2 regions of the Paenibacillus sp. FSL P2-0173 genome follow, and region 1 is predicted to be linked to the other one. Evidence: riboswitches for the same ligand, from Rfam matches in the RefSeq annotation. Region 1 holds a riboswitch; the other holds the start of a gene.
The links. Region 1 has a riboswitch for thiamine pyrophosphate ahead of MKX30_RS20320 (ECF transporter S component). Riboswitches for the same ligand answer to the same signal wherever they lie in the genome.
Positions count from the first base shown of each region.

Region 2: it holds a riboswitch for thiamine pyrophosphate, as region 1 does, so the genes downstream of both, tenA (thiaminase II) here and MKX30_RS20320 (ECF transporter S component) in region 1, are expected to answer to the same signal.

Region 1 covers NZ_JBBOYK010000004.1:87,624-91,401, reverse strand. Annotated here, with positions in the region: gene MKX30_RS20325 (TatD family hydrolase) at 15-812, shown strand; TPP riboswitch at 857-966, shown strand; gene MKX30_RS20320 (ECF transporter S component) at 1,216-1,812, shown strand; gene MKX30_RS20315 (ABC transporter ATP-binding protein) at 1,812-3,275, shown strand; gene MKX30_RS20310 (energy-coupling factor transporter transmembrane component T family protein) at 3,250-3,778, shown strand, end outside.
Region 2 covers NZ_JBBOYK010000001.1:1,942,078-1,945,855, reverse strand. Annotated here, with positions in the region: gene thiM (hydroxyethylthiazole kinase) at 1-700, opposite strand, end outside; gene tenA (thiaminase II) at 775-1,464, opposite strand; TPP riboswitch at 1,601-1,703, opposite strand; gene MKX30_RS08530 (NAD-dependent malic enzyme) at 1,796-3,517, opposite strand.

The DNA.
Region 1 (3,778 bases):
AAGGAGGGATTGAGATGGAAAGGGGTACACCGTTAATTGATATTGGCGTGAACTTGATGCACCGTTCGTTTCATGCGGATCGGGAACAGGTGGTAGAGAGAGCCGCAGCTGTAGGAATTTCACCCCTGATTATTACCGGGACCAGTGTCCGCAGCAGTCGGGAGGCTTCTCAGTATGCAGCACGTTATCCGGGCAAGCTGTATGCGACAGCTGGCGTGCATCCCCATGATGCCAAAGACTGCAGCGCAGATACGATTCAGCAGCTCCGCCAGCTGGCGAGTCAGCCGCAGGTCGTATCCATAGGGGAATGCGGATTGGACTATAACCGTGATTTTTCGCCGCGCGATGTGCAGCGCCGATGGTTTGGGGAGCAAATCCAACTGGCGGGTGAGCTAAATATGCCGTTATTTCTGCATGAACGAGATGCACATGAGGATTTTGTTGCTATGCTTCGGGAATATCAAGGGCTTGTCGATAAAGCGGTAGTGCATTGTTTTACCGGCACGGAACAGGAATTGCATACGTATGTAGAAATGGGACTGTATATCGGGATCACCGGCTGGATTTGCGACGAACGGCGTGGCAAACATCTGCGTGAACTGGTCAGAGATATTCCCTTGGACCGTCTGATGATTGAAACGGATGCTCCATTTTTGACCCCGCGTAATTTGCCCGTGAAGCCTAAAGAAGGGCGTAATGAGTCGATGTATCTCGCTCACATTGCTGCTACGGTTGCCGAATGTACAGGCCGAAGCATGATGGAGATTGAAATCGCCACGACGGAGACAGCCAAACGTTTCTTCGGATTATAGGATTGTCAAAGCCATAGATGTGGTATATATTATAGTGAATTAAAAAAGCATTGTCGGGAGCTTGAGAAAGTCAGGCTGAGAGGGTGGCCCTTGCCACTGACCGTGAAATCTGATCTGGGTAATGCCAGCGTAGAGAAACCAAGAACACTATACAGGAATGCCGCTTGTTTAGCGGTTGTCGATAGATTCAATGTATGTCCTAGCATTTTACCTTGACCCTGACTTTGGCTTGGTATCAGTGTAGTAGCTTAGACTACTGGTTATATAAGGCATATCGACTAATGATGTTTTGTATGGTGCTTCACCTTTTACTGCGCATAAAGCTTGCCTGGAGATTCAGCTCCAGACAAGCTTTTTTTTATGGCCAAGAGGCCAATTATAAGGATAAGGGGAGCACGCAATAATGAATACTGCTGTAAGAGCGTCCAAAGGGTTGAAGCTGACTGATATTTTGGTCACGATTGTGATCGCTGTTGTGTTCGGGTTAGTCTACAAAATATGGGGACCTGCCTATGATTTGATGAAACCATTCGGTCTACACGCCGAGCAACTGATGTATGGCATGTGGTTTATGGCAGGCACGTTTGCTTATCTCATCATTCGCAAGCCGGGTGTTGCAATTTTGGCAGAGGTGGCAGCGGCAACGGTCAGTGCTTTTTTGGGAAGCGAATGGGGGATGTCCACTTTGTACTATGGCCTGCTGCAAGGCTTGGGAGCGGAGCTATTTTTTGCGGCTTTTCTGTATCGGAACGCAAACCTGTGGGTTGCTTCGCTAGCTGCGGCCGGGGCGGCTGTCGCTTCTCTGATTTTAGACTTCAGCTACGGGTATATTGATCAGCTTTCGACCTGGAACTATGTTTTGTATATCGGTTTTCGCATGATTGGCAGCATTGTGATTGCCGGGGTATTCGCGTTCTATCTGGCTAGGGCATTGGAGGTAACCGGAGTCACGCGAAGTTTGAGACCCGCAACGGAACAAGATTATAAGGGGCTGGATTGATGAGCCAGGCAACCGAAGATGTGGTGGCTTCGATCACCCGTCTTCGGTTGAAATTCCCCGGTGAGCAGGAGCTGCTTTTTCACAATATGTCTTTGTCTGTCCGCAAGGGGGAAAAGCTGCTGTTGCTGGGACCGAGTGGATGCGGTAAATCAACGCTGCTCCAAGTGTTAAGCGGTCTGATTCCACGCACGATAGAAGTGCCTATGAAATGCGATGCTGCTGTAATCCCAAGTGTCTCAGGTATTGTATTTCAAGATCCTGATACGCAGTTTTGTATGTCATATGCAGACGAGGAACTGGCTTTTGTGTTGGAAAATAATCAGGTTCCTCGTGAGCAGATGCGATCCCGTATTCGCGAGCTGCTGATACAGGTTGGTCTATCAACGGATGATATACACATGCCCATTGGCAGCATGTCACAGGGAATGAAACAGCGGCTGGCGATTGCGTCTGTGCTGGCTATGGAGCCAGAAGTGCTTTTTCTGGATGAGCCCACGGCTTTGTTGGACGAGGAAGGTACTACACAGGTGTGGGATACCATTCGAAACATTTCGGTAGACCAGACACTGGTGATCGTGGAGCATAAAATTAATGAAATTGTCCATGATGTGGACCGGATTGTGGTGCTTTCTGCTCAAGGGGAGATCATTGCGGATGGAAGGGCGGAAGAAGTATTTCATGGGCAGCGGCAGGCATTGTCCGAGTATGGCGTGTGGTACCCGGGAGTATGGAGTGAATCGTCTTCGCCGCGTTGGAGTGAATCAGTGACACAGCAGAATGGTACGGGGAATGGTACAGGGATTGATTTGCTGGAGCTGGAACATTTTAGTGGCCTCCGCGGTTTAAGTTCAGTGATTTATGTGGAGCATGCGCAGGTGAAGCCTGGCGACTGGATTGGCGTGGTCGGTGAAAACGGGGCTGGCAAAAGCTCACTGCTGCTCTCCATGATGCGCTTACTTCGCACACAGGGACGTTATAGCGTGCGCGGAATTGAGGCAGGCAGTACGGAACAACTGGCAGAGCGTATCGGGTTCGCGTTTCAAAATCCCGAGCTGCAATTCGTAGCACACACCGTACGAAAGGAACTAGAGTATTCGTTACCCAAGAGCTTGTTCACCATTGAACAGTGCCGGGAACGGGTCGATCGGATGCTCGTACAGTTCGGACTGGAGCGGCTGGACGAGCGTCATCCGTATCAGCTTTCATTGGGCCAAAAAAGGCGGTTGAGTATTGCTACGGCTATGATCCGTGAGCCGGAAGTGCTGCTGCTGGATGAACCGACTTTTGGGCAGGATGCGCGTAATACCTTTGTCATGCTGGATATGTTGGAGCAGCTGAGAGCGGCAGGCACGGCCATTGTGATGGTCACGCATGACCCAGAAATTGTCCATCGATATTGTACCGATATATGGCGGATTCAGAAAGGGGAACTACAGTATGAACCTGTCCTTTCCCCATCATAAAACATGGCTGCATCGTGTGAATCCGGGCCTAAAGCTCGTTATGTTTTCCATACTGTTTGTGGTCGTTATAGTCATTCATGATCCGAATGTCATGTTTAATGTTGCGTGTGCTATGCTGCTGCTGCTTGTCTGGTCAGGCCATCCATGGAAGCGGCTGCTGCTGTATGGATCTCCCTTTATATTGGTGTTTATTTCAACCTCAACGGGCATGATGATGTTCGGCAAAGGGGTGACGACCTGGTGGACATGGGGCCTGATCCATATTACGCAGGAAAGCTTTTATCGGGGTATACATCTGGGCTTTCGTGCGCTGAGTATGGCGGCGGTAGGGTTGCTGTTTGGTTTAACGACTCGTCCAGTGGACCTTTTTTATTCACTGATGCAGCAATGGAGGCTCTCTCCGAAGTATGCGTATAGCTTTTTGGCAGCCATGCGGTTGATGCCCATGATGGTGGAGGAATTCCAGGCATTGAGACAAGCCCATCGTATTCGAGGTTTACATC
Region 2 (3,778 bases), on a different contig from region 1:
CTCGGGAAGCTGCTGCACCGTAAAATGCCAAGCCTGCTGTACCTGCGAGCAGCAGGCTGGGTTCAACAGCTGCAAAGGCACCTAACACAGAGGTCAGCAGGCAGCCTGCTCCGGTTACCTTCGTGAGCAGCGCGTCTCCACCGCTTATCATTCGTGCTTCGGCCCCATCGGTGATGACGTCCTCTTTTCCAGTAATGACAACCATTGTATTGAGCGTTTGAGCAGCCCGAATTGCCAGATCGACATTTCCGCTGTCAGCACTGTCACCAGCATCTACGCCTTTAATCTCACGCGCTTCTCCAACAAGATGCGCGACTTCGGCTGCATTGCCCCGCACCAATGAGATTTTGACTTCTCTCAGGATTCGCAGTGCCGATTCGGTTCTAAAGCTCGTTGCTCCCGCACCGACCGGATCTAGCAGGACCGGAACACCGTGTGCATTCGCCGATTGTCCAGCAATGATCATGGCATCCACCAGTTCGCGGTTCAGCGTACCGATGTTTAACACGACGGCTCCCGCTATTTTTGCCATGTCTGCTACTTCCTCGGGTGCATAGGCCATCACCGGGGAGGCGCCCAATGCATACAGGCCGTTGGCCGTAAAGTTAGTGACTACCACATTGGTCATATTGTGAACGAGGGGTTTGCTGTTTTGTACCTTCGTCAGGAGATCCGAATAACTTTTTTCCCATGTACTCATAATGATTATCCTCTCTATAGTTGGTGGTTCAACAGGGCATTAACTGTACTTCACGCATCGAATTGCCAGGCTGACTATTCCAAGACCGCTTCCTGTATCTGGACCGGCCATTCTTCCTGCTTATAGGCCATGTCCCAGAACTTATATTCCAGCTGGCAGCTCAGTATAAAATGCTCAATCATCCGCTCTCGCTCAGCAGCCGTTGCGCCTTCTGCCCAAGCATCTACACGTTCTCGGAACTTGAGTGTTGTATCATCAAGCTGGTCTCCATAGAAGCCCATCCATTCATAGAACGGATGAGACTCATCCGGCTTTACTTCATCCAGCAGCCTGCGACCAATCTCGGCATAGGTCCACATACATGGCAGCAGCACAGCCAAGATCTCGCCCAGGCTGCCCTCATGCGCAACCGTCAGCATGTGACGGATATAGTGATGGGCCGACGGAGCGAGCGGATATCCCTGCAACTCTTCATAGCTCACCCCTGCGACAGCACAGAAATTTTGATGCGGATGAACCTCGCTGTGGAGAATAAAAGAGATTTGTTCATTAAATACAGCCATGTCCTCCCGATTCGTGCATTTGGAGATTGCGATGCCGTATATCCGCATGTAGGCGTTCAAATATTCAAAGTCCTGTTTTACATAGTGAATCAGCTGTCCCCTTGTCAAACTTCCTTCAGCAATACCTCTCACAAAGGGATGCTCAAAAATCGCTTGAAAAATGCCGTCCGCCTGCCGACGGAGTTCTTGTGTAAAACTCAATTTCCCCACCTCCATTAAATTGAAGAGCAAGAAGTCCTGTAAGAATATAATTCCGGAACAACGCTAAAAAGCCGCCCCGGAAAAATGGAGCGGCTTCAACAATAGGCCCAATGCGCAAAAAACGCTTGAAACCTTATATACGAAGGCTCCACTTTCCTACGCTAGTACGAACTAGATCAGGTTCAAAGGGTCCAAGATACGCTCTTGTCTCAGCCATAGTGGCTCCCCTAGTGGACTTCTATTCTTTTGACTATTACTGTACATTCGTTCATATGCTATGTCAAACATAGTGTACAAAATATTAAATTTCCTCTAGTTAGGTGTTTTGGGCTTAGTGAGGGTGATGAATTACACTTTCCACTGCTTTGACCTTGGCATATTTCGGTTTCCACATTGCATCTTGTATAGCTTGTTCCACATCTGAAATGTGCGCCTGCGCTACCTGATCCTGAATCGCGGCTTTTGCAACCGCAATCGCAACAGCGTACGAAACTTCGCGTAATTTTCGGATATGAGGGAGTAGCGCACCGCCAGGCGTATTCGAATCTACACCATTGGCAACAGCAACTGCTGCCGCTGTAAACATCGCAGGGGTAATCCTTTTGGCTTTAACCACAATCGCACCCAGACCCAGTCCCGGAAAAACAAAGGCATTGTTCGCCTGTCCAATCTCAAAATTTGTATCGTTATAGGTAACGGGCTCAAAAGGACTTCCGGTTGCGATCAGTGCTCTGCCATCTGTCCACCGGATCAAATCCTCGGGTACTGCTTCTGCAAGGTTTGTAGGATTGGACATGGGCATAATGATCGGGCGTTCTACATGCTTCGCCATCTCCTTGATGATTTCTTCAGAAAAGGCACCTGCTACACCGGAAGTTCCAATCAATATCGTAGGCTTCACCTGACGGATGACCTCCAGTAGCGGTATTTTGCCGTCACCCGACCGGGTCCATGAGCTGACTTCATCCTTTTTGCGCACATACGGTTTCTGATACTCCAATACGTCTTCCATATCTTCCGTTAACAGCCCGCGATAATCAAAGGCCCAAAAGGACTTGAATGAATCATCTACGGAAAGGCCATCCTCGATCATAGCGCCCCGAATTTGATCAGCGTTACCGATCCCTGCAGCCCCTGGGCCGAAAACAAGTATTTTTTGTTCACGCAGCGGAGTCTTGGTGACACCCACCGCCGAAAGAATCGCAGCCAGGGTCACTGCTCCTGTACCTTGTATATCATCGTTGAAGGTGAGTATGCTTTGACCGTATTTTCCTATAATATGGCGCGCATTAACGCTGCCCACATCTTCCCAATGTAAAAGCGCCTTCGGGAATTGCGCTAACGTTTTGCTGATAAAAGTATCAATAAACTGGTTATAGGCTTCTCCGCGAACTCGTTTATGGCGGTTTCCGATGTACAGTGGATCATTCAGCAGCTTTTCATTATTCGTGCCTACATCCAGTACAATTGGCAGCACCCGCCCAGGATGAATGCCTGCCGCAGCCGTATATACTGCAAGCTTGCCAATAGCAATGTTAATCCCCCCGACGCCCCAGTCACCAATCCCCAAAATACTTTCGGAATCTGTTACGACGATCAGATCCACATCCTCGCCGCTTAATCCAGAGTTATAGAATGCTTGTCCAATACCATTCGGGTTATCTATTGACAAATATACGCCTCCAGGGCGGTTGTACTCGTGACTATATTCTTGAATCGCGGTTCCTACGGTCGGCGTGTAGACTACGGGCAGCATTTCACTCAAATGATCGGTTAGCAGCCGGTAGTAGAGTACGACATTTCGGTTGTGAAGGTCGTTGAGAGAAGCATTTTTACGCAGCATGGTGGGTTGTGCGAGAAACTGCTGATATGCCCGTACGCTCTGTTTCTCCAATGAAAGGACGGTTGGAGGAAGGATTCCTTCCAAACCCAGATCTTTGCGTTCTTCTTCTGTGAAAGCGACACCTTTGTTCAAAAGAGGATTTGCCAACACATCCTTTCCCCGTAATGGAGTAGATAATGACCCATCGCGATTGACATAAAATGCTTCCATAGAAAGACCTTCCTTCTCTTCATTTTCATAACGAAAGGATTTCACAAAATTCGATTCCAGTCGCTCCGAAGTGCAAAATATAGACGAACTAAACCATTTCGATCTATATCTTGTTCATTGAAAGTCGCTTATCGGATTTTTGCAAAATCCTCAAGATGACATGTTGTCCATAGTATGGACGTGCGAATCTGTTTTATTCTTCTATTTATCTATGACAAAATAACCATATATATTTCCTTCTGTTGATCTAAAAGAACTAAT